DNA from 3 places in the Micrococcus sp. R8502A1 genome. Region 3 is predicted to be linked to each of the others. Evidence: riboswitches for the same ligand, from Rfam matches in the RefSeq annotation. Region 3 holds a riboswitch; each other region holds the start of a gene.
What was found. A riboswitch is a leader RNA that binds a small molecule or an ion and turns the genes downstream of it on or off. The one in region 3 is predicted to bind thiamine pyrophosphate.

Region 1 (9,900 bases), on a different contig from region 3:
CGTCCCCATCGTCGTGATCCTGACCATGGGAGGCTGGGACGCCGTCGTCGAGGGCATCCGCGCCGCCGACGCCGCCGGCGGCGGAGTGAACCACTTCTCGATGTTCGAGAACGCCACGCTGATCGGCGTCCTGTCCTCCCTCGCCTGGGGCCTGGGCTACTTCGGCCAGCCGCACATCATCGTCCGCTTCATGGCCCTGCGCACCCCGCACGACGCGGCCGTCGCCCGGCGCGTCGGCATCGGCTGGATGGCGCTGTCCGTGTTCGGCGCCGTGATGGTCGCCCTCGTCGGCATCGCCTACTTCCAGGCCAACCCCGGCACCACGCTCGAGGACCCGGAGACCGTGTTCCTGGTGCTGGCCTCGATCATGTTCCACCCGTTCGTGGCCGGCCTGGTGCTGGCCGCCGTCCTCGCCGCGATCATGTCCACGCTCTCCTCGCAGCTGATCGTGTGCTCCTCCGCCCTGGTGGAGGACCTCTACATGCTGCGCGGGCGCACCGGTTCCCCGACGTTCACCCTGTGGCTCGGCCGCATCGGCGTGCTGGTGGTGGCGCTCGTGGCGGGTCTGCTCGCCCTCAACCCGGACTCCTCCGTGCTCGAGCTCGTCTCCTTCGCGTGGGCCGGCTTCGGCGCCGCCTTCGGCCCTGTGATCTTGCTCGCCCTGTACTGGCCGCGGTTCACCTCGTGGGGGGCGATGGCCGCCATGGTCACCGGCGCCGCCGTCGCCTGGGTGTGGTCCGAGGCCAGTGCCGAGACGTGGGAGTGGTTCGGCCTGTACGAGCTGCTGCCGGGCTTCGTCGCCGCCTTCGTGGTGGGTGTGGTGGTGTCCCTCGTGACCCAGCGCTCGCGCCGGGTGCAGCGGCGGATCGACGCCGAGTTCACCGGCGCGATCGACATCGTGGCCGGCCGCGAGCCGCACCCGGACGTGGCCCCGGCCGCCATGACGCGCGACGCCGCCGGGGGCTCGACCGCAGCCGCCACGGATCCGCGCGCGCAGGCGTGAGGCTCTTCCTCGCGATCCGTCCGCCGAGGGCCGTGCTCGACCACCTCGAGCCGGCCCTCGACGGCGTCCGGGACCGGGCCGGGGGTCTGCCACCGCACGCTCTGGGTGGGCGGGCCCCGACGAACAGAGTGGTCACGACGTGCCGTCACCGGACTCCGGTGACGGCATGTCGTGACCACTCTGTGTGCCTCAGGCGGCCGACGGGCCGGCCGGAGCGGTGGACCCGCCCGGCCGACCCGGCCCGGGGTCAGCCCTCTAGGGGGCCCTGCACCGCGTACAGGCGCTTGTTGGCGAACTCGTCCACGGCCATGGGGCCGAGCTCGCGGCCGAAGCCCGAGCGCTTCACGCCGCCGAAGGGCAGGTTCGCGCCGGCGGCGGAGGCGAGGTTCACGTTCGCCATCCCCACCTCGAGCTGGTCGGCCACGCGCTTGGCCTCGTCCAGGTCCGTGGAGAACACGGCGCCGCCGAGACCGTACTGGGAGTCGTTGGCCAGCGCCACGGCCTCCTCGGCCGAGGACACCTTGTAGACCACGGCGGCCATGCCGAACAGCTCCTGCGTGTAGGCGGGGTTCTCCTGGTCCACGTCCGTGATCACGGCCGGGGAGACGTAGAAGCCCTCGCCCTCCGGGCCGGAGACGCGCTCGCCGCCCACGTGGACGGTGGCGCCGGCCTCCTTGGCCGCGGCGATCTGCTCGGTGAGCCCGTCGGCCGCGGACTCGGAGGACAGCGGGCCGTAGACGTCGGCGTCGCGCGAGGTCGGGTCGCCGGGCTTCATCGCCGAGGAGCGCTGGACCAGCTCATCCACGAAGTCGTCGTAGATGTCCTCCATGACGATCATGCGCTTGTTCGAGTTGCAGGCCTGGCCCCAGTTGCCCATCCGGGTGGCCAGTGCGTCGCGGGCGGCGGCGCGGGCGTCCGGCGCGGAGAGCACGATGTACGGATCGGAGCCGCCGAGCTCGAGCACAACCTTCTTGAGGTGCCGGCCGGCCTGCTCGGCGACGGTGGCGCCGGCCCGCTCCGAACCGGTGAGGGACACGCCCTGCACGCGCGGATCGGCGATGATCGTGGAGATCTGGTCGTGGGTGGCGAACACGTTCTGGTACACGCCCTCCGGGAGCCCGGCTTCGGTGAAGAGCTCTTCCAGCAGCTGCGCCACCTGCGGGTTGATCTCGGCGTGCTTGAGCAGGATGGTGTTGCCCAGCACGAGGTTCGGCGCCACGAAACGGGCCACCTGGTACACCGGGAAGTTCCACGGCATGATCCCCAGCAGCGGGCCGAGCGGCAGCCGCTGGATGAACGCCTCCTGCCCGGAGAACTGCTTGATCCGCTGGTCCGCGAGCAGCTCCTCGGCCTCGTCCGCGTAGTACCCGAAGATCTGGGCGCCGTAGCGCACCTCGCCGACTGCCGCGCCGAGGGACTTGCCCATCTCCGTGGTGATCAGCGCGGCGATGTCCTTGGAGCGCTCGGCCAGCAGCTCGGAGATCCGCTTCACGACGGCGGCGCGCTCGGCCACCGACTTCCGGGACCACTGCTCGTACGCGGCCTGCGAGGCGTCGAGGGCGTCGGCGATCTGCTGATCCGTGGCGTTGTCGAAGGACTTCAGCAGCTCCCCGGTGGCCGGGTTGATCGTGCGGTAGCCCTGAGAGGCGGAGGTGGTGGTCATCAGTCGTCACCCTTTCGTGTGGACGTCCTGCGTTGAGCTCCCCATCCTGCCGGAGGCCCCCGCTCACTCCCAGATCCCGGACGCCCCTCTTCGCCAGGAGCCGAGAAGGTGGGTGTCCACGATCCCGGCGGCCTCCATCAGGGCGAAGCACGTGGTCGGCCCCACGAATCGGCAGCCGTGCGCCTTCAGCGCCCTCGCGAGCGCGCGCGACTCGTCCGAGGTCGAGGGGACCTGCGCCACCGTCTCCGGCCGTGGGGTCGCGGCAGGCTGGTGCGCCCAGACCAGCCCCGGCAGACCGCGGACCGGCCGGTCGCCGTCGCCGTGCCAGGCGGGGCCCGCGCCGGGGGAGCCCGGGTGCAGCGGGGCGAACCGCTCACCGCGCATCCCGACGACGGCCTGCGCGTTCGCGATCGCCGCCTCGATCTTGCGCCGGTTCCGGATGATGCCGGGGTCCGCCAGCAGCGCCTCGACCTCCGCGTCCCCGAACGCCGCGACGGCGTCCGCGTCGAAGCCCGCGAACACCTCCCGGAACCGGGGCCGCTTGGCCAGGACGGTCCGCCAGCTCAGGCCCGACTGGAACGCCTCGAGGACGAGGCGCTCGAACAGGCCCCGCTCGTCCGTGACGGGCAGGCCCCACTCCGTGTCGTAGTACTCCCGCAGCAGCGGATCCCGTGCCGCCCACGGCGGGCGGGCCCGCCCGTCCTCACCCACGACGACGCCACTCGGCGGCGCCTGTCGCCCGTCGGCCGGTGGATCCTCGGCGAGGGTGGAGACGGGGGCGGGGAGGCCGTCGTCGGCGTGGTGCGCGCTCATGCATCCGAGCCTAGGAGCGGCCCCGGACATCCGGAACCGGAACGCGACGCCCGGGGACGCCACGCCGTCTGCGGACACCTGTGCAGGAGGCACGGCCGGACCTCGTCACTCGAGCCGCCCGGCCCGCAGCCGCCACGTGTGGTCGCACCGGGCCGCCACGGCGGGGTCATGCGTCACGATCACGATCGCCCGCTCCGGCTGGGACATGGAGCGGAAGAGCCCCATCACCTCGTCGGTGCGCTCCTCGTCCAGGGCGCCCGTCGGCTCGTCGGCGAGCAGCAGGGAGGGCCCCATGATCACGGCCCGGGCGATGGCCACGCGCTGGCGCTCGCCGCCGGAGAGTCGGCCGACGGGGTGGTGGAGACGGTCTCCGAGCCCGAGCCGCGTCAGAAGCTCGGCGGCCATGTCGCGACGCTCGCGCTTCGCCGGGCGCGGCCGCGCGTAGAGCAGCGGCAGGGCCGCGTTGTCCATGGCGGTCGCCCGATCGATGAGCAGATGGTCCTGGAGCACGATGCCGCACGTCCGGTTCCGGTAGGCGTCGCCGTCGGACGACCACGGTGCCGGCAGGCTCCGCCCAGCCACACGGATGCTGCCGGCGTCCGGTGTGTCAAGGCAGGCGAGGAGCCGCAGCAGGGTGGACTTGCCGGACCCGGAGGGTCCCATGATCGCGTGGACGCCGCCCTCGGGGACCTGGAGTGAGACGCCTCGGAGCACGGGGACATCCCCGGCGGGGCCGCGGTAGGAGCGGTGCACGTCGTGCACGGTGAGCAGGGACATCACACGGTCCTTTCGACGAGTGCCGCCGTGCGGACGGCCCGGTGCAGCCGGCGGAGGGGATGACGGGTGCACGCAGCGGCGATCGCCAAGACGACCGCCAGCCCGACCACGACGACGGCAGGCGCCGGACGCAGTCCGCCCGCTTCCGAGGCGATGCCGAGGCCGAGCAACGATCCGAGCACGGCCGGAATGCCCCATACCGCGGCCACGGATGTGGCGATCCGGAGCCGGATCAGTCGTCTGGGCGCCCCGACCGTCAGGTGCGCCAGCCACGTGGGCGTGAGTCGACGGGTCATGGTCGTCAGGAGGCTCACCACCGTCACGACGGCGCTGGCAAGCCCGGCGGTGTAGGCGGTGACCATGAGCGCGGCACCGCGGGCTTCTCGGGCGATCGGAGACCTGGCCGAGGCGATCGGGGCCAACTCGGCGACCACGCCCGTCTCGTCCTCGAGGACGTCGAGTGCCGCTCTCACCGCGGAGGCCGCGTCCTGGCATGCCACGACGGAACCGTAGACCGCCGCGAGCTGGGCCGGTTCGATCAGGCCGGCCATGGTCGTCGTGCTGGTGACGATGACGGGCGACTCACCCAGGGGCCAGAGGGATCCGTCGGCCCGCGGCGCGGCCGCGTCCCCGGGGAGTGGGCCGGCATAGCTGTGGGGTGTGGACCCCACGTACACGGTGCCGCCCGGTGCCCCGGAGGTGATCGCGGCGGGAGCGAAGTACACACCCTCGGCGGGACTGACGGCAGCAGCGGCGCCGAACTCCCGGGCCAGACCAGGCGTGGCGATGACCGCCCCCTGCAGCCGGGGGTCCTCGATTCCGATGGCGTCCGTCACGAGGAAGGCACGGGGGTCGACTCCGTCGACATGGGCGGCGAACGCCCGGGAGACGGTGTCGACGGCGCGGGGGTGGAGGTCGGTCGTGACGGCGGGGTCCAGGATCCTGGTTGCCACCAGGCCCGACGACTCGGCGTCCTCGAGCACCTCGAGCGCCGTGGTCACTCCGCCGGCGACGCCCAGGGCCAGTCCGAACACGACCGACGCCACGGTCGTGTGCAGCAGGGACAGGAACAGCAGTCCGGGCGTGTCGAACAGGTCGCGGAGGCCGTCCGCAACGGCCCGCATGGCTGCCGTCATGCGTGTGCCCTTCGGACCCAGAGGGTGGACAGGGTCGTGCCGAGGATGAGGATGGCGTCCACGACGAGCACGGCGGACCAGAGGAGAGCGGTGTCGCCGGTGAGACCGATCTCCGCGTCCCACCGGGGCCATGCCACGAGCCAGACTCCGCCGGCACTCGCGGCGGCGGTCGTCCAGGCGACCATGGCGGGCCGGACACCGAGCCGGGCCGCTCGCAGTGGGGAGGCACCGACGAGGCGGTGCGAGGTGACGGCAGGGAGCAGTCGACTGCGCAGGGTCGTGCGCCAGACGACCTGTGCGCCCAGCAGGGCGAAGCCGGCGATCACGGCGAGCAGGGGCACATGGACACTGCGTCGCATCGCTGCCTCCCACGGCGGCGGGAGCGGGACGACGTCGACGACGACACCGGCCCGCCGCAGCGATTGGACGAGCTCGTCGACCTGGGCCGGTGAGCCGCCGATCACGCCGGCAAGGGACGAACTGTCGGTGGAGAGGAACGGGACCAGGAGGTCTGCTTCGGTGGCGCGATCCGGCGCGGAGGAGAGGTCTCGGACGACGACCCGATCGACGTCCGGCCAGCTCAGTTCGCCCGCAGCGGCACGTGCGGCAAAGGGGGAGGTGCTGGGGACGACCGCGGTCGGGGCGACGCCATCCGGGAGCACGTCCAGAGCAGGTCGGCCGGCGAGGGCAGTCACGTGGGGGCTCGTGGACGTGGCCGCAGAGCCGGAGTCCGGTCCCGTCAGCGACGTCCGGATCATGGGCCAGGCCTCGCCAGCGGGGAATGCCGAGATCTCGTACACCGTGCCGTCCATGCGCCAGCGTTCCTCCTTCTCCACCCCGACGTAGGACGCGAGGAGCGCTGCTGTTCCGAGCGTGATCAGGAGAAGGAGGAATCTCGAGACGAGCATCCGGGTCATCACGGCTGGCCCGAGGAGAGCTGAGCGGCTGGATGATGCCTCACCTGGGAAGCGCCCCTGGGGTGCGGACCGGCGGGGTCATGTCGACTTTCACGTCATATTCCATCCACTCAATTCCTGTGGGCGAATGGGACACGCATCACAGGGGCCTGACGGAATAGTGAGCCCAGTGTGTGTGTGAGTCAAGAGGCATCACCACTCGATCGACCACCGAGCGCACTGCCCCGTCCGTGGGGCCGCGCCTTCGCCGTCCCGGAGGGCCTTGTCCTGGCGATCGCGTCATGACCTGGTGGCGGCCCTCAGGTCATGACGCGATCGTCAGGTGGCGCAGGGGCGGGCCATCCCGCCCCACCTCACCCCGCGTCCGGCCTCAGGCGTCCGAGGCGGTGCGGATCGTCGGCTCGGGCAGGTACACGGACCCGCCGGCGGCCCGGAACTCCGCGGACTTCGCGGCCATGCCGGCCTCGGCGATCCGCGCCTGCTCGGACGCGCCGCCGAACTCGCTGCGGATGTCCTGGCTGATGCGCATGGAGCAGAACTTCGGCCCGCACATCGAGCAGAAGTGGGCGGTCTTGGCGGGCTCGGCCGGCAGCGTCTCGTCGTGGTACTCCTCGGCGAGCTGCGGATCCAGGCCGAGGCCGAACTGGTCGCGCCAGCGGAACTCGAAGCGCGCCTTGGACAGCGCGTCATCGCGGTCGCGGGCGCCGGGGTGGCCCTTGGCGACGTCGGCGGCGTGCGCGGCGATCTTGTAGGTGATCACGCCCGTCTTCACGTCGTCCCGGTCCGGCAGGCCCAGGTGCTCCTTGGGCGTGACATAGCAGAGCATCGCGGTGCCGTAGCGGGCGATCTCGGTGGCGCCGATGGCCGAGGTGATGTGGTCGTACGCCGGGGCGATGTCCGTGACGAGGGGGCCGAGCGTGTAGAACGGGGCGCCCTTGCACAGCTCCTGCTGGCGCTCCACGTTCTCCCGCACCAGGTGCAGCGGGATGTGGCCGGGGCCCTCCACCATGACCTGGACGTCGTACGCCCACGCCCGCTCCGTCAGCTCGGCGAGCGTGTCGAGCTCGGCGAACTGGGCGGCGTCGTTGGCGTCCGCCACGGAGCCCGGCCGCAGGCCGTCGCCCAGGGAGAACGCGACGTCGTAGCGCGCGAAGATCTCGCAGAGCTCGTCGTAGTTCTCGTAGAGGAAGTTCTCCTTGTGGTGGCCCAGGCACCAGCCGGCCATGATCGAGCCGCCGCGGGAGACGATGCCGGTCACGCGGTCCGCGGACAGCGGCACGTGGCGCAGCAGCACGCCGGCGTGCACGGTCATGTAGTCCACGCCCTGCTCGCACTGCTCGATCACGGTGTCGCGGAAGATCTCCCAGGTCAGGGCCTGGTGGTCGCCGCCGACCTTCTCGAGGGCCTGGTAGATCGGCACGGTGCCGATCGGCACGGGGGAGTTGCGCAGGATCCACTCGCGGGTGGTGTGGATGTCGTCGCCCGTGGACAGGTCCATCACGGTGTCCGCGCCCCAGCGGGTGGCCCACTGCAGCTTCGAGACCTCCTCGGCGATCGACGACGTCACCGCCGAGTTGCCGATGTTCGCGTTGACCTTCACGGCGAACGCCTTGCCGATGATCATCGGCTCCGACTCGGGGTGGTTCACGTTCGCCGGGATGATGGCGCGGCCGGCCGCGACCTCGGAGCGCACCAGCTCCACGTCCACGCCCTCGCGCAGGGCGACGTAGCGCATCTCCGGGGTGATCTCGCCGCGCCGGGCGTAGTGCATCTGGGTGACGCGCGCGCCCTCCTTGGCGCGCAGCGGGGGGCGGCGCTCGCCGGCCCACTCCTGTGAGGCGGCGCCGCGGCGCACGGCCGAGCGGCCGTCGTCGAGCAGGTCGCGCTCGCGGCCCTCGTACTCCTCGACGTCGCCGCGGGCGCGGATCCACTCGGCGCGCTGGGCCGGCAGGCCGCGCTCGGGCACGGAGCCCGGGCCCATGGTGCGGTAGACGGTCAGGGGCGCGTTGGGCGTGCCGTCGGGAGAGTCGTCCTGGTGGACCTCGGTGACGGGCACGCGGATGCCGTGCTCGGCGTCCTCGAGCCATCCCAGACGGTGCGTGGGGTAGTTCTCCTCGGCGACGACCTCGGCCGTCGACTCGGCTGCGGGCAGGGGGGTGCGCTCGGAAACGGACATGGCCGCGGCTCCTTCTTCCTTCGCCGGAATGACCCGGACAGGTTCAGACGGTCTCCGGGCGGCGTCAGCCCGGTCTCAGCCCCGTGCCGTGGGGCTCCCGTGGGATGCGAGCGACCCTAGCACGTCCCCCGCGGCGCCTCACCGTCCGCCGTCCGGCCATGCGGCGGGACGTTCAGGCGCGCGCCGCGCGGGCCGCCCGGCGGCGCACCGTGGTGCGCTCGACGATCCACGTCACGACCAGCATCACGATGATGACAATGCCGGCGTAGCCGAGGACGGGGTAGACGGTGCCCACGAGGTCGGAGAAGCCGACGCTCGAGAGCAGGGTGGCGGCCAGGGCCGTGACGACGGCGATGACCCAGCCCGGCACGCGGCGCATCGAGGACAGCAGGGCGATGCGCTCCACCCCGCCGTACAGGCACGAGACTGCCGTCGTGAACTGCGCCAGCAGCAGGACGACCGTGTACAGCAGGGCGGCCCAGCCGCCGATCATCGCGGCCAGCTCGACCATGGGCAGCTCGGCGCGGCCGATGAGCTGGGCGTGGGCGGTCATCGCGGCCATCACCGCGCCGGCCATCACCACGAGGCCCAGGGCCCCGAGCCCGGCCCCGGCGACGAGGGAGCGGCCCGACGAGGAGCTCTCCTCGCCGATCGGGGCGAGCACCGCGTAGGCCAGCTGGATGTTGAAGGCCACGTACAGCACGCCCGAGAGCCACCACTGGTTGATCAGCGGGGACGAGGTCACGAGCGCGGCGACGTCGTCCACCGCGGCCCCCGGGTTCGCCAACCCCCACACCGCGACGCCGACGGCGATCACGATGATCAGGGGGACCACCACGGCCTGGACGCGCACGAGGCCCGTGATGCCGGCCAGCACCGAGACCACGCAGACGGCGGCCATCACCAGCGAGCCCACGAGCGAGGGCAGCCCGAACGCGGTGTGCACCGCCGCCCCGGCCCCGGCCAGCATGATCACCAGCGTCCCCAGCAGGGACGTGGTGATGCACAGGTCCGCGAACCAGGTGGGCACGCGCGAGGTCGTGGGGTTCACGATCCGGTGGATGTCCGTGGTCCGCAGCTTCTGCGCCAGCCGCAGCACGATCACCGCGAGCAGGAAGAACAGCGCGCCGGCGATCACGAGCGCCCCCGTGCCGCCCCAGAGGCCGAAGCTCACGAAGTACTGCAGGATCTCGTTGCCCGAGGCGTACCCGGCGCCGATGGTGGTGCCGATGAACGTGGCGGCGATCCCGAACGGGGAGGTCGGCCGCAGCGGCGCCGACTCCTCGGCTCGGCCGGGGTGCGCGGGGGAGCTCTCTGTGACGTGGGACATGCGACTACATTCTCATGGGCGGGATCGGCCCGGCCCGGGCGGCCGATCCGCCCCGACCCGAAGGAGCCCCCGCATGACCCCCGCC
Region 2 (9,900 bases), on a different contig from region 3:
GGCTACGGGATGACCGCGATCACCGCGATCACCGCCCAGAACACGCAGGGCGTGCAGGCCGTCCACCCGCTGCCGGTGGACGTGGTGCGCGCCCAGCTCGACTCGGTCGCCGCCGACATCGCCGTGGACGCCGTGAAGATCGGCATGCTCGGCACGGTGGAGCTCATGCGGGCTGTCGCCGGCTGGCTCGAGGAGACCCGACCCGCCGTCGTCGTGCTGGACCCGGTCATGGTGGCCTCGAGCGGTGACGCCCTCACCGCGGTGGGCGACGACGACGGGCGCGCCGCGTGGGCCCGGCTGCTGCGGGTGGCGCACCTGGTGACACCCAACCTGCCCGAGCTGGCCCGGCTGACCGGGCGGGACGCGACGGACTGGGACGCCGCCCTCGACGCGGCGCGGGGCCTGGCCGCCGAGCACGGGGTGACGGTGCTGCTCAAGGGCGGGCACCTGGACGAGACCGAGGCGCCCGAGGCCGCAGCGGCGGAGGTGCCGGACGCCGTCGTGCGCGTGGACGGGGCTGTGCACGAGGTGCGCGGCCCGCGCGTGACGACCCGCGCCTCGCACGGCACCGGCTGCACCCTCTCCTCGGCCCTGGCCACGCTGGCCGGGGCGGGCCTGAGCTGGGAGGACGCACTCGAGCGGGCCAAGCCGTGGCTGGCCGACGCGATGCGGGCGGGGGAGGCGCTCGCGGTCGGGGACGCCTCGCGGCCGACGTGGCACGGGCCCGTCGACCACGGTCATGCGCAGCGGGGCTGAGGGCGGGACCTCCGGGCTTCGACACGTTCGAGGCGGGAAATCCGGCGAATACGCACCTCGGGACGTCCCATGAGGTCGATTTCCCGCCTCGAATGCCGGTGACCCGGACCTCCCGCTCCGCTCGAGCGTCCGGGTCCGCAGAACGCAGAAGAGCCGGACCACCGTGTCGCCACGGGGGTCCGGCTCTGTTCGCTCGTGCCCCCGGCAGGATTCGAACCTGCGGCCTTCTGCTCCGGAGGCAGACGCTCTATCCCCTGAGCTACGGAGGCGGGGGTCGCGACGCGTCGAGCGCGTTGCGGACTCGTCGACTCTACACCATCAGGACGGCCCGTCCGTGACCTCCCCGCGGGGCGCGTCAGCCGGGCAGGCCCGCGCGCAGGGTCCGGGCCGCGGCCTCGGGGTCCTCGGCCTGCGTCACGGCGCGGACCACCACGATCCGTTCCGCCCCGGCCGCGCGGACCTCGGGCAGCCGGTCCGCGTCGACGCCGCCGATGGCGAACCACGGCCGCGCCCCCGCCGGGTCCTCCGCGTCCAGGCGTGCGGCGAGGGTCGGCAGTTCCAGTCCGACGGCGGCCCGGCCCGGCTTCGTGGGCGTCGCCCACACCGGCCCCGTGCAGAAGTAGTCCAGGCCGTCCTCCGCGCGGGCGCCGCGCACCTGCGCCTCGGTGTGGCACGAGCGGCCGAGCACCACGTCCGGGCCCAGCAGGGCGCGGCACTGCGCGGTGGTCAGGTCGGTCTGGCCCGTGTGGAACACGTCCACCCCGGCCAGGGCGGCGACGTCGGCGCGGTCGTTGGCGGCCGAGAGCGCCCCGTGCTCCCGGGCCAGCGGGACGAGCGTGGCGAACGCGGCCAGCTCGACCGCCACGTCCACGGCCTTGTCCCGCACCTGGATCACGTCTACTCCGCCGCGGAACGCCGCCGCGCAGAAGTCGGCGAACGCGGCCGTGTCGAGCGTGCCGTCCGGGCGCAGGAACCGCTGCAGGTCGGTGCAGACGTACAGCCGGGAGGCGGCGAGGCGGGCGCGGCGGCGCGCGCCGGGGCCGGTGCCGCCGTCGTCGCGGCCGGCCGCGGTCATCAGGAGCGGATCGGGGGAGTGCATGCGCCCACTGTGGCAGACTGGCCGCTGTTCCATGGGAGCCCGGGCCGCACACGCCGGGCTGAGAGGGCCGCAGGGGCGCACCGCGCCGGCGCGGCCGACCATCACCACTCGATGCGGGTCATGCCGCCGTGAGGAGGACCGGTCCGTGCACGTGGCCGTCGTCGGGGCCGGGATCATCGGCCTCACCGCCGCCGTGCGTCTGCGTGCCGCAGGCCACGCCGTCACCCTGATCGCCCCCGAGCTGGACGCCGCCGGGCGCCCGCACGCCGTGGCCGGGGCCACCCACGCCGCGGCGGGGATGCTCGCGCCGCTCGCCGAGACCCAGTTCAGCCAGGACGACCTCGCCCCGCTGCTGCAGGCCGGCTGGGAGGCCTACCCGGCCCTCGTGGACCTGCTCGCCGCCTTCACCGATGTGGAGACGGGCTTCCTCGCACAGGGCGCCTGGATCGTGGCCGCGGACCCCTCGGACGCCCGCGCCTGGGACCACGTGCTCGAGCACGCCTCGATCCTCGGTCGCCGGGTCGAGCCCGTCTCCGTCCGCGCGCTGCGCCGCGCCGAGCCCGCCCTGGCCCCGGGCCTGGCCGCCGGCTTCGACGCCCCGGACGACCATCAGGTGGACCCGCGACGGCTCGCCGCCGCCTGCGTCGCCGCCCTGCGCGCCGAGACCGGACCCGACGGCGGCCCGCTCCCGGTCGGCGCCGGACCCGCCGCCCGGTTCGTGGCCGGACGCGTCACCGCCGCCGGCCCGGAGGGCGAGGGGGTGCGCCTCACGCTGGCCGACGGGGGCGTCCTCACCGCCGACGGCGCGGTCCTCGCCGCGGGCCTGGGCCACCGCGGGATCGGCGGCGCGGCCACCGCCGTCGAGGTCCCGCTGCGCCCCGTCCACGGCGACGTGCTGCGTCTGCGGGTGCGCCCCGAGCAGCTGCTGCCGGGGGAGTCGCACCTGATCACCCGCACCGTCCGCGGCCTCGTCCACGGGCGCCAGGTCTACCTCGTGCCCCGCGCGGACGGCACCCTCGTGGTCGGCGCCTCGGCCCGCGAGGACGGCCTGGCCGGCACCTCCGCCGGGGCCGTGCTGGACCTGCTCGCCGACGCCGCCGCGATCCTGCCCGCCGTCCGCGAGTGCGAGCTGGTCGAGATCACCACCGCCGCCCGCCCCGGCACCCCCGACGACGCCCCGCGCGTGCTCGCCGTGCCCGAGGCTCCGGGCGCCGTCGTCGCCACCGGCTTCCACCGTCACGGGATCCTGCTCGCCCCCTGGGCGGCCGGGCGGATCCTCGAGCTGCTGCACGCCCGCCTGAAGGAGATCGCATGAGCACCCTCCCCCTGACCCTCAACGGAGAGCCCGCCGAGCTGGCCGTGGCCACCGTCCGCGACGTCGTCGCGCACGTCACCGGGCGCGCGATCGGCGAGGACGGCGCCGCCGCGGATGGGCGGCGGCTCGGCGTGGCCGTGGCGGTCGGCGGCGAGGTCGTGCCCCGGTCGGCCTGGGCCACCCGGGAGCTGGCCGCCGGGGACGAGGTCGACGTCGTCACCGCGGTGCAGGGGGGCTGAGCGATGGCCGAGCACCGCACCCCGCCCGCCGCCCCCGCGATCCCGCCGCTGCGGATCGGCGGCTACGACCTGGCCTCCCGGCTCATCATGGGCACGGGCGGCATCACCGACCTGACCGCCCTCGAGGGCGCCCTCGTCGCCTCCGGCACCACGCTCACCACCGTGGCGCTGCGCCGCTGGTCCGCGGACACCCGTGACGGCCTGGTCGCGCTGCTGGACCGCCTCGGCATCGACGTGCTGCCCAACACCGCCGGCTGCTACACCGCCCGTGACGCCGTGCTCACCGCCCGGCTCGGCTGCGAGGCGCTCGAGACCGACCTCGTGAAGGTCGAGGTCATCGCCGACGAGCGCACCCTGCTGCCCGACGTCGTCGAGACCCTCGAGGCCACCGAGCGGCTCGCCGCCGACGGCTTCACCGTCCTGGCCTACACGTCGGACGACCCCGCCATGGCGCTGCGCCTCGAGCAGGCCGGCGCCGCCGCCGTCATGCCGCTGGGCTCGCCGATCGGCTCGGGGCTGGGCATCCTCAACCGCGCACACCTGGAGCTGATCGTCTCGCGCGCCTCCGTGCCGATCGTGCTCGACGCCGGCGTGGGCACCGCCTCGGACGTCGCCCTGGCCATGGAGGCCGGCTGCGACGCCGTGCTCGCCGCCTCCGCCATCACCCGCGCCGCCGAGCCCGCCCGCATGGCCCACGCGTGCCGGCTCGCGCTCGAGGCGGGCTTCCACGCCCGCCGTGCCGGGCGCATCCCGCGCCGCGAGCACGCCCTGGCCTCCTCGCCGATGGCCGGGCGGGTCACGGCCGAGGAGGACGAGCGGTGACCGCCGCCCGCGAGCCCCGCGACCTCACCGCGCTGTCCGACACCCAGCTGGAGCGCTTCGCCCGCCACCTGAGCCTGGACGGCTTCGGCCCCGAGGCCCAGCTGGCGCTGCTGCGCTCCCGCGTCCTCGTGGTCGGCGCCGGCGGCCTCGGGGCGCCCGTGCTGACCTACCTCGCCGCCGCGGGCGTGGGGGAGGTCCACGTGATCGACGACGACATGGTGGACCGCTCCAACCTGCACCGCCAGGTGATCCACGCCGAGGCGGACCTCGGCCGCCCCAAGACCGCCTCCGCCGCCGCGACGATGCGCGGCCTGCACCCCGAGGTGCGCGTGGTCGAGCACCGCGAACGCCTGACCGCGGCCAACGCGCTCGAACGGGTCGGCGCCGTGGACCTCGTGCTCGACGGCACGGACAACTACGCGACCCGCTACCTCGTGGCCGACGCGTGCGAGATCGCGGGCGTGCCCGTGGTGTGGGGCGCGATCCTGCGGTTCGCGGGGCAGGTGAGCGTGTTCGCCCCGGGCGGGCCGCTGTACCGGGACGTGTTCCCGGAGCGGCCCGAACCCGGCGAGGTGCCCTCGTGCGCGCAGGCCGGGGTGCTCGGGGTGCTGCCCGGGATCATCGGCTCCCTCATGGCGGCCGAGGCGATCAAGCTGCTCACCGGGGTGGGCGAGCCCCTGGTCGGGCGGCTGCTCTCCGTGGACGCCCTGACGATGCGCTTCCGTGAGCTGCGGCTCGTGGCCGACCCCGAGCGGACCCCCGTGACGGACCTGTCCGCCCACGCGGCCCAGGCCCCCCGCCCGGACGACGCCGACGCCCCCGACTCGGCGGAGGCGTGCGGCGCCGCGGGCGGGGAGATCGCCCCCGCCGCGCTGGCCGCCCTGCTCGCCGACCCCGCCCGGGCCGCGTCCCTCACCCTGCTCGACGTCCGCGAGGACTGGGAGCGCCGCCTGCGCCGCGTCGAGGCCCCCGCGGCGGTGGCCGATCGACACGTCCCGCTCGAGGCCGTCCTCGCGGAGCCGGCGGCCCACGCGCCCGGGCAGGACCGCGTCCTGGTGGTCTACTGCGCCGCCGGAGCCCGGTCGGCCCGGGCGCGGGACGCCGTCGTCGGGGCCGACCCGGGCGCCGGCGGGCGCGTCCTGTCCCTCGCCGGCGGCCTCGCCGCCTGGCCCGCCTGACCCCCCCACCCCGACGAACCCTGCGAGATGGCCCCCACCGCGGGCCGGAGGGGGCCATCTCGCAGGGTTCGTTCGCACGCGCACGGGCGCGGCGGCCCTTCCGTAGACTTGCGCGGGTGAAGCCCGAAGACCTCTCCGCCCTGCTGTCCGCTGTCCTCACCGACGCCGTCGATGCCGGTGACCTCCCCGCCGCGCTGCGGGAGGAGATCACCCCCGCGCGCGTGAAGGTGGAGCGACCCCGCAGCCGCGAGCACGGCGACTGGGCCACCAACGTCGCCCTCCAGCTGGGCAAGAAGGCCGGGATGGCCCCGCGCGACCTCGCCGGGCTCGTGGCCGAGCGCCTGACCGACAAGCCGGGCATCGCCGCCGTCGACGTCGCCGGCCCCGGCTTCCTCAACGTCACCCTGGACGCGGCCTCGGCCGGTGCCCTGGCCCGCGAGATCGTCGAGGCCGGCCCGGAGTACGGCCGCAACGACGCCCTGGCCGGGCACACCGTGAACATGGAGTTCGTCTCCGCCAACCCCACCGGCCCGCTGCACATCGGCCACACCCGCTGGGCCGCGCTGGGCGACGCGATCGCCCGCCTGCTGCGCGCCTCGGGCGCGGACGTCACCGCCGAGTACTACGTCAACGACGCCGGCAACCAGATGAACGTGTTCGCCGACTCGGTCCTCGCCCGCCTGCACGGCCGTGACGTCCCCGCGGGCGGCTACCCGGGCGCGTACGTGCAGGAGCTGGCCGACGCCGTCGCCCTCGAGCACCCGGACGTGCGCGAGCTGACGGACGAGGCCGCCCGCCCGGTGGTCCGCGAGGCCGCGTACCGGCTCCAGATGCAGGACATCAAGGACACGCTCGCCGCCTTCGACGTGCACTTCGACGTGTTCACCTCGGAGCAGACGCTCCACGACTCCGGCGCGATCGAACAGGCCGTGCAGCGGCTGCGCGAACAGGGCCACATCGAGGACCGCGAGGGCGCCGTGTGGCTCAAGACCACCGACTTCGGCGACGACAAGGACCGCGTGCTCATCCGCGCCAACGGCGAGCCCACCTACTTCGCCGCCGACGCCGCCTACTACCTCCACAAGCGCGACCGCGGCTTCGAGGAGAAGGTGTACCTGCTCGGCGCCGACCACCACGGCTACGTGAACCGCCTCAAGGCGATCGCCGCCGCCGCCGGCGACGACCCGGCGACGAACATCGAGATTCTCATCGGCCAGCTCATCTCGGTCAACGGCGCGAAGCTCTCCAAGCGCGCCGGCAACATCATCGAGCTCAAGGACCTCGTGGAGTGGCTCGGCCGCGACGCCCTGCGCTACGACCTGGCCCGCTACCCCGCGGACTCGCCCCTGACGATCGACCCCGAGCTGCTGCGCTCCGCCACGAACGACAACCCCGTCTACTACGTGCAGTACGCCCACGCCCGCGCCTCGGGCGCGGCGCGCACCGCGCAGGCCCACGGCGTGGACCGCTCCGAGTTCGACGCCGCCCTGCTCACCCACGCCACCGAGTCGGAGCTGCTGGCCCAGCTGGCGGAGTTCCCGGCCGTCGTCGGCGCGGCGGCGCGCCTGCGCGAGCCCCACCGCGTGGCCCGCCACCTCGAGGTGATCGCCGGGGCCTACCACTCGTGGTACGCCGCCTGCCGCATCGTGCCCATGCCCACCGACGACGGGACGCCGCGTCCCGTGGAGACCCTCAACCGCACCCGCCTGTGGCTCAACGACGCCACCGCCCAGGTGCTGGCCAACGGTCTCGGCCTGCTCGGCGTGACCGCCCCGGAGAAGATGTGAGCGCCCGGATGACGACGCCGCAGCCCGCCCCCGCCTCCCCGCTCGCCCCCGCCTGGCTCCCCGCGCCGGGGGACCCGGACGCGCTCGTGCCCGGCCTGTGGGCCGCCGGCGTGGACCGCGCCGCCGACGGCGAGCTCACCGTCCAGGGCCTGCGCGCGAGCGCGCTCGCCGCGGAGTTCGGCACGCCGCTGCTCGTGGTGGACGAGGACGACTTCCGCGCCCGCGCCCGCGCGTTCCGCGAGGGCTTCGACGCCGCGTTCGCCGACCTGTGCGGGGGAGCGGACGTCTACTACGCCGGCAAGTCCATGCTCACCCTCTCCACCGCCCGCTGGGCGGCCGAGGAGGGCCTGCGCGTGGACACCGCCTCCGGCGGCGAGCTGGCGATCGCGCTGGCCGCCGGCGTCGACCCGGCCCACATCGGCCTGCACGGCAACAACAAGTCGGACGCCGAGCTGCGCACCGCCCTCGAGGCGGGCGTGGGCCGGATCATCGTGGACTCGCTCGACGAGCTCACCCACCTGGCCGCGCTCGCGGCCGAGGTCGGCCGCCGCGCCCCCGTGATGCTCCGGCTGACCCCGGGCGTGCACGCGCACACCCACGACTTCATCGCCACCGCGCACGAGGACCAGAAGTTCGGCCTCTCCCTGGCCCCGGCCTCCACCGACCGGGACGGCAACGTGGCCGGCCGCTCGCCGGCCGCCGTCGCCGTGGCCGCGGCCCTGGCGGCCGAGTCGATCGACCTGCTGGGCGTGCACTGCCACATCGGGTCCCAGATCTTCGAGGCCGAGGGCTTCGGGCTGGCGGCCGGACGCGTGCTCGAGTTCCTCGCCGAGGTCAAGGCCGAGCACGGGGTGGAGCTGGCCGAGCTTGACCTCGGTGGCGGCCACGGCATCGCCTACACGGCCGTGGACGAGCCGCGCCCGGCCGCGGAGATCGCCGACGCCCTCGCCGACGACGTCCAGAAGACCGTCGAGCGCCTCGGCCTGAGGTGCCCGCGGGTCTCGCTCGAGCCGGGGCGGGCCATCTCAGGCCCCGCGGGCCTGACCCTCTACACGGTCGGGGTGACCAAGACCGTGGACGCGGACGCCCCCGACGGCGCAACCGCGGCCCGCCGCTACGTCGCCGTGGACGGCGGCATGTCCGACAACCCGCGTCCCGTGCTCTACGACGCCGACTACACCGCCGTCTCCGCGCGCCGCACCTCGGAGGCCGAGCCGGTGCTCTCCCGTGTGGTGGGCAAGCACTGTGAGTCCGGCGACATCCTGGTCCGCGACGTGTACCTGCGGGCCGACCTGGGCCGCGGCGACCTGCTGGCGGTGCCGGCCACGGGCGCGTACACGCACGTGATGTCCTCGAACTACAACGCGCTGGCCCGCCCGGCCGTCGTCGCGGTCTCCGGCGGGCAGGCGCGGGTGATCATCCGCCGCGAGACGCAGGAGGACCTGTTCGCCCGCGAGGCCGATCCGCGCCTCGCCCGCTGAGGACGCAGAAGCCCGGCCCGGCCGCCGGCCTCGCGGCCGGGCGTGGGCGTCCCGCTCTGCGGACACCGAGTGTCGCGCGGCGGGACGCGTCCGCCCGCCGCGCTAGATTCGAGGCCAGCCGAGCCGCGCGGTCGCGCGGCGTCGCCCCCACCCTGGACCACGGAGGACCATGGCCGAGCACACCGACGCCCCCACCGCACTCAAGGTCGCCCTGCTGGGCGGCGGGACCGTGGGGTCCCAGACCGCACGGATCCTCACCGAGGACGCCGACATCCTGCGGGACCGCGTGGGCGCCGACCTCGAGCTCACGGGCATCGCGGTGCGCCACACGGGCGCGACGCGCGACTGGCAGGCGGACCCGGCGCTCTACACGACCGACGCCGAGGCACTCGTGGACGGCGCCGACGTCGTCATCGAGCTGATGGGCGGCATCGAGCCGGCCCGCACCCTGATCCTGCGCGCCCTGGCCGCCGGCACGTCCGTGGTGACCGGCAACAAGGCGCTGCTCGCCCAGCACGGCGAGGAGCTCTATGCCGCGGCCGCCGCCACCGGCGCACAGCTCAGCTTCGAGGCCGCCGTCGCCGGCGCCATCCCGATCCTGCGCCCGCTGCGCGACTCCCTGGGCGGCGACCGCGTCACCCGTGTGATGGGCATCGCCAACGGCACCACCAACTTCATCCTGGACCGCATGGACACCGAGGGGGCGGACTTCGACGACGCCCTGGCCGAGGCCCAGCGGCTCGGCTACGCCGAGGCCGACCCGACCGCCGACGTCGAGGGCCACGACGCCGCCGCGAAGGCCGCGATCCTGGCGACCATCGCGTTCGGCGCGCCGTACACCCTGGACCAGGTGGCCGTCGCGGGCATCACCGCGATCACGGCCGAGGACAACGCCGCCGCCGCGGAGGCGGGCTACGTCATCAAGCTGCTGGCGATCGCCGAGCGCGGCCGCGCCGCCGACGGCGCCGAGGGTGCGGTCCTGCGCGTGCACCCTACCCTGCTGCCGCGGGAGCACCCGCTGGCCTCCGTGCGCGGGGCGTTCAACGCTGTCTTCGTGGAGGCCGAGAACGCCGGCGAGCTCATGTTCTACGGTCCCGGCGCCGGCGGCGCCCCCACCGCGTCCGCGGTGATGGGCGACGTCGTCTCGATCGCCCAGCGCATCGTGCGCGGCGGCCCGGCGCGCCTGCGCACCCCCGTCACCGCCCTGCCCGCCCTGGACCCGG
Region 3 (9,900 bases):
CCAGCGCGTTCCACAGCGCGCCCACCTGGCGCACCACCACGGACACGTTGAAGAAGACCATGGCCAGCACGACGGCGGTGGTCGTCTGGTCCAGCCCGGTGAAGCCCAGCGGTCCGCCGGGGGCGAGCAGGGCGCGGAACGCGACGCCGACCACCACCGTGGGCAGCACGAACGGCACGAGCACGAGGGCGCGGAGCACGGCCCGCCCCGGGATGCGACGCCGGTGCAGCACGAACGCGGTCGGCAGGCCGAGCGCCACCGAGACCACCGTGCCGGCTGCGGCCATGCCGAGCGTCTGGCCGAGGATGCGCCACGTGCGCTCGCGGGCGAGGGTCTCCCCGAAGGCGGTGAGGTCCACGGCGCCGGTGAACGCGTCGGCGTCGCCGCCGATCCCGCGCCAGAGCATGGCCGCCACGGGCCACGCGAAGAAGACGAGCAGGAAGGCGACCGGCAGGACGGCGGCCACCAGCCACCACGGGCCGAGCCCGTCCCCCCGGCCGCGGGCCCGCCGGCGCGGCAGGTCCGTGCCGGGGGCCGCGACCTCGGTGAGTGCGGACATCAGCGCCGGGAGGCCTCGGACAGGGCGGTCCACTCCTTCAGCAGGTCCTCGCGGCGCTCGTCGATGCGGGCGGGGTCCGGGGTGATGGCGTCCTCGACGAGCGGTGCGTTCTGCGCCCACTCCTCGGGCAGCTGCACCGACTCGTCGATCGGGTACATGTACATCGACTCGGGCAGGGCGGACTGGACGTCCTCGGTGAGCATGAAGTCCACGAACGCCTGCGCGCCCTCGGGGTTCTTCGCGCCCTCGAGCACGCCGGCGTACTCGACCTGCGGGGTGCAGGAGTCCTCGATCACCTCGGTCTCGGGGGCGAACGCGGGGGAGGAGGAGTAGGAGAGCACCACCGGGAACCGACCCTTGCCCTCGCCGCCGGAGAAGTCCGAGTTGTAGGCGTCGGACCAGCTGTCGGCGACCTTGCCGCCGTTCTCCATCAGGCCCTGCCACCAGTCCTGCCAGCCGTCGTCGCCGTACTTCTCCGTGGTGGCCGCGAGCAGCGCCAGGCCGGGGGAGGAGGCCACGGGGGAGGTGGCGACCGTCAGCTTCGCGTACTCGGGGTCGTCGAGCTGGTCGATCGAGGTGGGGGCCTCGACGTCGTGGGCGGTGAACCACGCCGGATCCGTGTTGAAGCACACCTGGCCCTGGTCCACCGGGGTCATGCGGTCCTCCACCATCCGGTCCTGCGCGGAGGCGGGCAGGTCCTTCGGGGTGTAGGCGGCGACGACGCCCTCGCGGACGAGACGGTGCGCCGAGTGGTCCTCCACGCCATAGACGCCGTCCACGGTGGGCTCGTCCTTGGCCAGCAGGAGCTGGTTCACCACGCTGCCGGCGTCGCCGGGGGCCGTGGTCTTCAGGGTGTAGCCGGACTCCTGCTCGAACTTCTGGACGAGCTCCTCGGGCAGGTTGAACGAGTCGTGCGTCATGATCGTCACGGTCGTCGACTCGCCGCCGCCGGCCCCGGAGACGGACGACGACGCCCCGTCGCCGGACGAGCCGGACACCGAACAGCCGGTGAGGGCGAGGGCGGCCACCGAGAGGGCGGCGAGGGCGCGGTGCGGGATGCGGGACATGGCGGTTCTCCTCTGTCTGGGACGGCAGAGGGGCCGGGACGAGGTCGCCACCGGAATCCCGGGACGACGTCGACCGGGAGACTCGACTTCCTTCGCCGGTGCGGACCGGAGCAGGTTCGAGGGTCTGCGGCGGACCGCACTCTCAGCGCCGCGCGGGCGCTCCCCTGTCGATGTGGACTGGTCCCGACCCTACCCCGTCCGGCCCGCGCATAGACTGCCCGCGTGAGCGCCGCACAGCCCCCGGGGGTGACCCCGCAGCCCGCCTGGTCCAGTCCCGCCTCCGACTGGGACATCCGCCGCCCCCACCGCATGTGGCCGCGCATGCTGGTGATCGTCCTGACGCTCGCGGGTCTGGTGCTGGTGGTGCAGTTCTTCCAGGGGATCGCCTCCATCGCGGCGCCCGTGTTCCTGGGGCTGAACCTCGTGATCGTGGCCTACCCCCTGCAGGCCTGGCTCATCCGCCGGGGCCTGCACCCCGTGCTCGGCGCCACCACCACCGTCCTGCTGATCGTCGCGGTGATGGGCGTGTTCGGGGGCATGATGGTGTGGTCCGGCCTCGAGATGGTGGCGGAGCTGCCGAAGTACGCGGACCGCTTCCAGCAGATCGTCCTGGACGTCTCGCACTGGCTCAGTGAGCGCGGCGTGACCCCGGACATGGTGTCCCAGCAGCTGGCCTCGATCGACATGAGCACCGTGACCGGGACGGCCGTCAGCGCCATCACGAAGATCGCCACGAACGTCTACGCCGTCTTCGGCCTGCTCGTCACCGTGATCATGGGCATGTTCTTCCTCGCGATGGACTCGATGGACGTCGAACGCCGCGTCCGCCTGCTCAGCACCGCCCGCCACGAGTTCGGCCACGCCCTGGTCGAGTTCGCCCAGGGCGTGCGCCGCTACTGGGTGGTCACCACGGTGTTCGGCCTGATCGTGGCGGTGCTGGACGTGATCGCCCTCCTGCTGATCGGCGTCCCGCTCGCGCTCGTGTGGGGCGTGCTCAGCTTCCTCACCAACTACATCCCGAACATCGGCTTCATCATCGGCCTGCTGCCGCCGGCCGTCCTGGGCCTGGCGGCGGGCGGCTGGTCCGACTTCCTGTGGGTGGTGGTCAGCTACTCGGTGCTGAACTTCGTGCTGCAGTCCGTGATCCAGCCCAAGGTGGCCGGCGACGCGATCGGCGTGATCCCCACCGTCAGCTTCCTCTCCCTGCTCTTCTGGGCCTGGGTCCTCGGGCCGCTCGGCGCGATCCTCGCGCTGCCCTGCACGCTGCTGGCCAAGGCCGTGCTGATCGACGCCGACCCGAACGCCCGCTGGATCAACGCGCTCATCGCCTCCGACCTGAAGGGCATGGAGCGCCGTCAGTCCTCGCTCCTGGAACGGCTGCGCCCGGCGGCCTGGCGGTCCGACGCGCACGGGAAGGACGAGGACCGCGCCCCGGCGGACGGCGGCGACGACGACGGCCCCGCGGCGGACGAGGTCACGGGCGGGGCTGGAGCAGCACCAGGTCGTTGAGCGCGCCGGCCAGCCGCAGCAGCGGCGGGGCGGGGAACGACAGCTGGGGCAGCCCCGGGTGCAGCGCCGCGCACGCGGCGGCCGCGGCCTCCTCACCCGCGGCGTCCTCGAACGCCGGCCGCAGCACCGCCGCGTCCAGCGGCAGCGTGTCCAGGAGGGAGCGGGGGCCCCGCTCGGCCGGGTCGTACTCGGCGGGCTGCGCCGCCCCGGTCACCGTGCGCACGCGCAGGGACCGGCCGGCGGCGTCGTCGGCGCCCTGCAGGAAGCGCAGCGCCGCCGCGGCGTACGGGTGCTCGGGGTGGAACCGGTCGCCGCGCCAGTGCACGGCGGCCTCGCCGTCGCCCCGCAGCCGCACCCACGAGGCCAGGTGGCCGGGCCCGCCCCACGGCCCGGTGTCCGGCCGCGGTGCCGGCGGCACCCACAGCACCCGGGTGATCCCCAGCAGGGCGGCGAACTCGGCGGCCACCTGGCCGGGGGTCCACGCGCCGTTGATCCGCCCGTCCAGCACGGGGTCCGCGGCCACCACGGCCGTCCCCTCGCCGTCGGTCACCCAGGCCCCGCGCGGGGCGCACAGCAGGGGGGTAAGCAGCGGCAGTCCCGCCGCCTCCGCCACGGCCGTCGCGGCCGCGCCGTCGAGCGGCCCGGTCCCGGTCAGGCCCGCGGCGCCGCGCCAGGCGACGGCGGCCAGGCCCTCGGGGCGCCGGACGAAGTTCGGCCCGGTGCGGCCCAGCAGCGGTGAGCCCACGGGCGCGCGCAGCAGGTCCACCTCCGGCGGCACCAGCCGCGCCGCCCCAGCGTCGCGCGGGTGGGCGAGCACGGTGACCGGCAGGGCGGCGGCGAGCGTCTCGGCCAGGCCCACGACGGCGTCCCGCGTCTCGTCCAGCAGCGTCGGCACCGGGTGGCGGTGGGGCAGGACGAGCCAGGCCCGCTCGGGCGGGTCCTCGGGTCCGGGCACGGGCACGACGACGTCCCGGCGCTCCCGCGCGTCGGTGGGGGCGGGGTCGGCGGCGGCCATGGCGGACGGGCTCCTGGGAAGACGGCGGCGACGCGCGGGCGCGTCGAGGGGATGTCCATCGAGCATAGGCGTCGGACAGGAAACCGCGGCGGTTTGACCTGTGACCCGGAACACGTGCAGAGTGCGGCCATGACCGCGATGTTCTCCGCCCAGGACCATGACGATCTCGACCGGGTCCTCGGCGCGACCGGCGGGATCCCCGACCCCGCCGACCTGCACGCCCTCGCCGATGACGCCGTCGCGCAGGTGCGGCGCTGGCTCGCCGCGTCCCGCGACCATGAGGCCGACTTCGCGGCCCGCCAGCTGGCGGGCGCCCTGAAGGAGCCGGGCGGCCTCGACTTCATCGTGCGCTTCGTGGACCACGTGGTCCGCCCCGAGGACCCCGCGATCGCCGCCCGGGCGCTGCGGGAGCTCGCCGGCCGCGCCCCCGGCTTCCTGCCCCCGGCACTGCGCGCCGTCCTCGGCGTCGGCGGCCGCGCCGCCCCGCTCGTGCCGCGCATCGCCGTCCCCACGGCCCGCGGCGTGCTGCGGCACATGGTCTCCCACCTGATCGTCGACGCGCGGGACCGACAGCTCGGCAAGGCCATCGCGGCCCTGCGCGACGAGGGCACCCGGCTGAACATCAACCTGCTGGGCGAGGCGATCCTCGGCCAGGGCGAGGCGGATCGCCGGCTCGAGGGCATCGCCGCGCTGATCCGCCGCGACGACGTCGACTACGTGTCCGTGAAGGTCTCCGCCGCCACCGCCCCGCACGCGCCCTACGCGTTCGACGAGGCCGTCGCGGACATCACCGAGCGGCTCACCCCGCTGTTCGAGCTCGCCCGGGATCGGGACACCTTCATCAACCTGGATATGGAGGAGTACCGCGACCTCGACCTCACGCTCAACGTGTTCACCGCCCTGCTCGAGCAGCCGGGCCTGCGCGACTACGAGGCCGGCATCGTGCTGCAGGCCTACCTGCCGGACGCGCTCGCGGCCATGGTGCGCCTGCAGGAGTGGGCCGCGCGCCGCGTCGCCGCCGGCGGCGCCCCGGTCAAGGTGCGCGTGGTCAAGGGCGCCAACCTGCCCATGGAGCGGATGCAGGCCTCCCTGACGGGCTGGCCGCTGGCCACGGTGGGCTCGAAGCAGGAGGCGGACACCAACTACAAGCGCGTGCTCAACTACGCGCTCACCCCGGAGCATCTGGCCCACGTGCGCATCGGCGTGGCCGGGCACAACCTCTTCGACGTCGCCCTGGCCCACCGGCTGATCGAGCGCCGCGGGCTCGACCCGGCCGCGGTGGAGTTCGAGATGCTGCTCGGCATGGCCACCGGCCAGGCCGCCGCCGTCCGGGCCGACGTCGGCGCCCTGCTGCTCTACACGCCCGTGGTGCGGCCCGAGGAGTTCGACGTGGCGATCTCCTACCTCGTGCGCCGCCTCGAGGAGGGCGCCTCCCCGGAGAACTTCATGTCCGCCGTGTTCGACCTGGACGCGGACGCGGACCTGTTCGCCCGCGAGGAGGAGCGCTTCCGCGCCTCGCTGCGCCACCTGGACGCGGCCGTGCCCCGTCCGAACCGCCTCCAGGACCGGTCCCGCGGGGAGGACGGGCCGACCCCCGCCCCCGTGGACGGCTTCGCCAACACCCCGGACACGGACCCCGCGCTGCCCGGCAACCGGGAGTGGGCCCGCCGGATCCTCGCGGCCGTCCCGGGCTCGGACCTCGGGACGGACACCGTCCGCGCCCACCGCGCCACCACGGCCGACGACGCCCGCGCCGCCATCGCCGCCACCGCCCACCCCGGCGCCCGCTGGGGCGCGCTCACCGGCCACGAGCGCGCCGACGCGCTGGACGCCGTCGGACGGGCCCTGCACGCCGGCCGGGCCCGCCTGCTGGAGGTGGCCGCCGCCGAGACCGGCAAGACCCTGGACCAGGGCGACCCCGAGGTCTCCGAGGCCGTGGACTTCGCGCACTACTACGCGCGCCTGGCCCGCGGTCTGGACGCGGTGGAGGGCGCTCGCGCCGTGCCCGTCCGCCTGACCCTGGTGATCCCGCCGTGGAACTTCCCCGTGGCCATCCCGGTCGGGGGCGTCCTCGCCGCGCTCGGCGCCGGCTCGCCCGTGGTGTTCAAGCCGGCCCCGCAGTCCGAGCGGACGGGCGCGGTCGCGTGGGAGCTGATCGTGGCCGGGCTGCGGGACTCGGGGCTGTTCGACGACGGCGGCCCGCTGGCCGGGCACGACCCCGCGGACCTCGTGCGCCTGGTGACGCTGGCGGACGAGGACGAGGCGGAGGTCGGCGCGGCGCTCGTGACCGACCCGGCCGTCGAGCGGCTCATCCTCACCGGCAGCTGGGACACCGCACGGCTGTTCAAGGGGATGCGCCCCGACCTGCACCTGCTCGCCGAGACCTCCGGCAAGAACGCCGTGATCGTGACCCCGTCCGCGGATCTGGACCTGGCCACGAAGGACGTGGTCCAGTCCGCGTTCGGTCACGCCGGCCAGAAGTGCTCGGCGTCCTCCCTCGTGGTGCTCGTCGGCTCCGTGGCCACCTCCGAGCGCTTCCACCGGCAGCTGCTGGACGCCGCCTCGTCCCTGCACGTGGCGCACCCCGCGGACCCGCGCGCCGAGATGGGCCCCGTGATCGAGGCCCCCGGCGAGAAGCTGCGCCGCGGGCTCACCGAGCTCGGCCCGGGGGAGCGGTGGGCCCTGCGTCCGCGGCAGCTGGACGAGACGGGTCGCCTGTGGAGCCCGGGCATCCGCTCCGGCGTGCGTCCCGGCGCCGACGCCCACCTCACCGAGTACTTCGGCCCCGTGCTGGCCGTGATGACGGCCGAGACGCTCGAGGAGGCCATCGGGATCGTGAACGCCGTGGACTACGGCCTCACCTCCGGGCTGCACTCGCTGGACCGGGAGGAGATCGACGTGTGGCTGCGCGGCGTGCGCGCCGGCAACCTCTACGTGAACCGCGGCATCACCGGGGCCATCGTGCGCCGCCAGCCCTTCGGCGGCTGGAAGCGTTCCGTCGTCGGCCCCACCACGAAGGCCGGCGGGCCGCACTACCTGCACGGCCTCGTGGACTGGGAGGACGCGCCCACGTGGGCCGGGGGAGAGGGACGGCCCGGGTCCGAGGCCGACGGTGCGGGCGCGTCCTGGCTCGAGACCGCCCGCGCCCTCGACACCCACGCGTGGACCACCGAGTTCGGGGTGGCCACGGACGTCTCCGCGCTCGAGGCCGAGCGGAACGTGCTGCGTCACGTCCCCACCCCGGTCCTCGTGCGCCGGCACTCGGGGCCCGCCGACCACCTGCTGCGCATCGTCTCCGCCGGTCTGCGCGCCGGGGCGCCCATGACCGTGAGCCTGGGCCCGACCCCCACCGCGGAGGGCCCCGACGCGGACGGACTCTCGGCCGAGGCCGTGCGCGGCCGGGTGGAGGAGCTGGTCCGGTCCGTCCGCACGGAGGGTGCCGGCACGGCCGCGCCGGTGGACGTCGTCGTCGAGGACGACGCCGCGTTCCACGACCGCGCCCGGCGGCTGGCCCTCATCCCGCCCGCGGCGGAGGGCGGCGGCGACGCACGGATCCGGCTCGTCGCCGACTGGACCGGCGACCGGGAGGCGGCCGAGGCGGCGCGGAGCGCGCTCCACGCGGCGCTCGGCGACACCCCCGACGTGGCGGTCTACGCTGGCCCCGTGGTGAGCGCCGGCGAGGTGGAGCTGCTGCCGTTCCTGCACGAACAGGCCGTGTCCGTGACCGCCCACCGGTTCGGCACGCCGGACCATCTGACCGAGGGGGTCCTGTGACCCCGAGGAGGAACCTCCGATGCACCTGATCCCCCGCACGCTCTGGGTCGTCGCCCGCGCCCGCCGCCGCCCGCGCGTCGGGCTCTGGGAGCCGACGACGCTGCCGATGCGCGCCCTGCCCACGGACGTGGACATCGCCCTGCACGTCAACAACGGCCAGTACTTCGGGCTGTTCGACCTCGGCCGCTTCGACGCGATGGTCCGCACCGGCCTGTGGGACGAGATTCGCCGTCGCGGCTGGACGCCCGTGGTGCAGGCCGAGCAGATCGCGTTCCGCCGCTCCGTGACCCTGGGGCAGCGGTTCGACGTGGAGACGCGGCTGATCGGCCTGGACGAGCGCGCGGTGTGGTTCGAGCAGCGCGTGGTGGTCGACGGCGACGTCGCGGTGCGCGCGTACATCTGCACGCGCCTGCGCAAGAAGGACGGCCGCCCCGTGGAGAACGACGAGGTCCGGGCGATCGCGGCGGCGGCCGGCCACGACCTCGCGGGGGAGCCGACGCTGCCGGAGTGGCTGCACGAGTGGCGGCGCAGCGTGGCCCTGCCGTCGTCACGGACGCCCCTGCCCCACGCGTGGGACCTCGACACAGTGCGGCGAGGATGAACGTTCGAGTGATATAGGGCACGATGGTCGGGTGAACAACAGACTCCTGATCGTCGCGACCCTCTCGCTGGCCGCGCTCGTCGTCGTGCTGGTGGCCGCCATCGGCGGCGGCGCGTGGTGGGTGCTGGCGGTCCTCCTGGTGGCGCTGCTCGTGCTCGCCGTGTGGGACATGACCCAGAAGCGGCACGCGATCCTCCGCAACTATCCCGTGCTCGGCCACATGCGGTACCTGCTGGAGTCGATCCGCCCCGAGATCCAGCAGTACTTCATCGAGCGCAACTTCGACGGCAAGCCGTTCGACCGGGACACCCGCTCGATCGTCTACGCCCGTGCGAAGGGACTGGACAGCCACAAGGCGTTCGGCACCGAGCGGGACACCTCGGAGATCGGCTACGAGTTCCTGTTGCACTCCACCGCCCCGGTCAACCCGCCGGAGGAGCCCCCCACGGTGCGGATCGGCGGCCCGGACTGCCGCCGGCCCGTGGACATCTCGCTGATGAACATCTCCTCCATGTCCTTCGGCTCCCTCTCCGCCAACGCCGTGATCGCCATGAACAAGGGCGCCGGCCTGGGCGGGTTCATCCACGAGACCGGCGAGGGCGGCCTCACCAAGTACCACCGCGGCAACGGCGCGGACCTGTTCTGGGAGATCGGCTCCGGCTACTTCGGCTGCCGCAACGAGGACGGCACCTTCAGTCCGGAGAAGTTCGCCGAGAAGGCGCTGCTGCCGGAGGTCAAGGGCATCACCATCAAGATCTCCCAGGGCGCGAAGCCCGGCCTGGGCGGCATGCTGCCCAAGGAGAAGATCTCCCCCGAGATCGCCGAGGCCCGTGAGATCCCGATGGACAGGGACTGCCTGTCCCCGGCGTCCCACTCGGCGTTCCGCACCCCGCGCGAGATGGTCAGGTTCATCGAGCAGCTCCGCGAGCTCTCGGACGGCAAGCCGATCGGCATCAAGTTCTGCGTGGGCTCCCGCGTGGACGTGCTGGCCATGACCAAGGCCATCTGGGAGGAGCGGATCGCCCCCGACTTCATCATCGTGGACGGCTCCGAGGGCGGCACCGGCGCCGCCCCGCTCGAGTACTCGGACCGCGTGGGCACCCCGCTGACCGAGGGCCTCATGCTCGTGCACAACGCGCTCGTGGGCACCGGCCTGCGCCACATGATCAAGCTCGGCGCGGCCGGCAAGGTCGCCACCGGTTCGGACATCGTCAGGCGTCTGATCCAGGGCGCGGACTTCACCATGTCCGCCCGCGCGATGATGATGGCCACCGGGTGCATCCAGGCGCAGAAGTGCCACACGAACGAGTGCCCCGTGGGGGTGGCCACGCAGGACCCGCGTCTGATGCGCGCCCTCGACGTGGAGGACAAGGGC

Region 1: it holds a riboswitch for thiamine pyrophosphate, as region 3 does, so the genes downstream of both, thiC (phosphomethylpyrimidine synthase ThiC) here and FLM69_RS05115 (thiamine ABC transporter substrate binding subunit) in region 3, are expected to answer to the same signal.
Region 2: it holds a riboswitch for thiamine pyrophosphate, as region 3 does, so the genes downstream of both, FLM69_RS00315 (FAD-dependent oxidoreductase) here and FLM69_RS05115 (thiamine ABC transporter substrate binding subunit) in region 3, are expected to answer to the same signal.

What each region holds. Positions count from the first base shown of each region.
Region 1 covers NZ_VIGS01000001.1:56,720-66,619, forward strand. The annotation lists gene putP (sodium/proline symporter PutP) at 1-1,003, shown strand, start outside; gene FLM69_RS00265 (NAD-dependent succinate-semialdehyde dehydrogenase) at 1,251-2,666, opposite strand; gene FLM69_RS00270 (DNA-3-methyladenine glycosylase I) at 2,730-3,479, opposite strand; gene FLM69_RS00275 (ABC transporter ATP-binding protein) at 3,585-4,256, opposite strand; gene FLM69_RS00280 (hypothetical protein) at 4,256-5,392, opposite strand; gene FLM69_RS00285 (hypothetical protein) at 5,389-6,309, opposite strand; gene thiC (phosphomethylpyrimidine synthase ThiC) at 6,680-8,485, opposite strand; TPP riboswitch at 8,482-8,596, opposite strand; gene FLM69_RS00295 (hypothetical protein) at 8,658-9,815, opposite strand; gene thiD (bifunctional hydroxymethylpyrimidine kinase/phosphomethylpyrimidine kinase) at 9,889-9,900, shown strand, end outside.
Region 2 covers NZ_VIGS01000001.1:66,707-76,606, forward strand. The annotation lists gene thiD (bifunctional hydroxymethylpyrimidine kinase/phosphomethylpyrimidine kinase) at 1-756, shown strand, start outside; tRNA gene FLM69_RS00305 (tRNA-Arg) at 953-1,025, opposite strand; gene thiE (thiamine phosphate synthase) at 1,112-1,855, opposite strand; TPP riboswitch at 1,877-2,007, shown strand; gene FLM69_RS00315 (FAD-dependent oxidoreductase) at 2,001-3,170, shown strand; gene thiS (sulfur carrier protein ThiS) at 3,167-3,409, shown strand; gene FLM69_RS00325 (thiazole synthase) at 3,413-4,231, shown strand; gene moeB (HesA/MoeB/ThiF family protein) at 4,228-5,409, shown strand; gene argS (arginine--tRNA ligase) at 5,526-7,196, shown strand; gene lysA (diaminopimelate decarboxylase) at 7,205-8,677, shown strand; gene FLM69_RS00345 (homoserine dehydrogenase) at 8,847-9,900, shown strand, end outside.
Region 3 covers NZ_VIGS01000017.1:20,065-29,964, forward strand. The annotation lists gene FLM69_RS05110 (iron ABC transporter permease) at 1-559, opposite strand, end outside; gene FLM69_RS05115 (thiamine ABC transporter substrate binding subunit) at 559-1,626, opposite strand; TPP riboswitch at 1,697-1,802, opposite strand; gene FLM69_RS05120 (AI-2E family transporter) at 1,849-3,135, shown strand; gene FLM69_RS05125 (agmatine deiminase family protein) at 3,101-4,150, opposite strand; gene FLM69_RS05130 (bifunctional proline dehydrogenase/L-glutamate gamma-semialdehyde dehydrogenase) at 4,280-7,924, shown strand; gene FLM69_RS05135 (thioesterase family protein) at 7,944-8,525, shown strand; gene FLM69_RS05140 (FMN-binding glutamate synthase family protein) at 8,557-9,900, shown strand, end outside.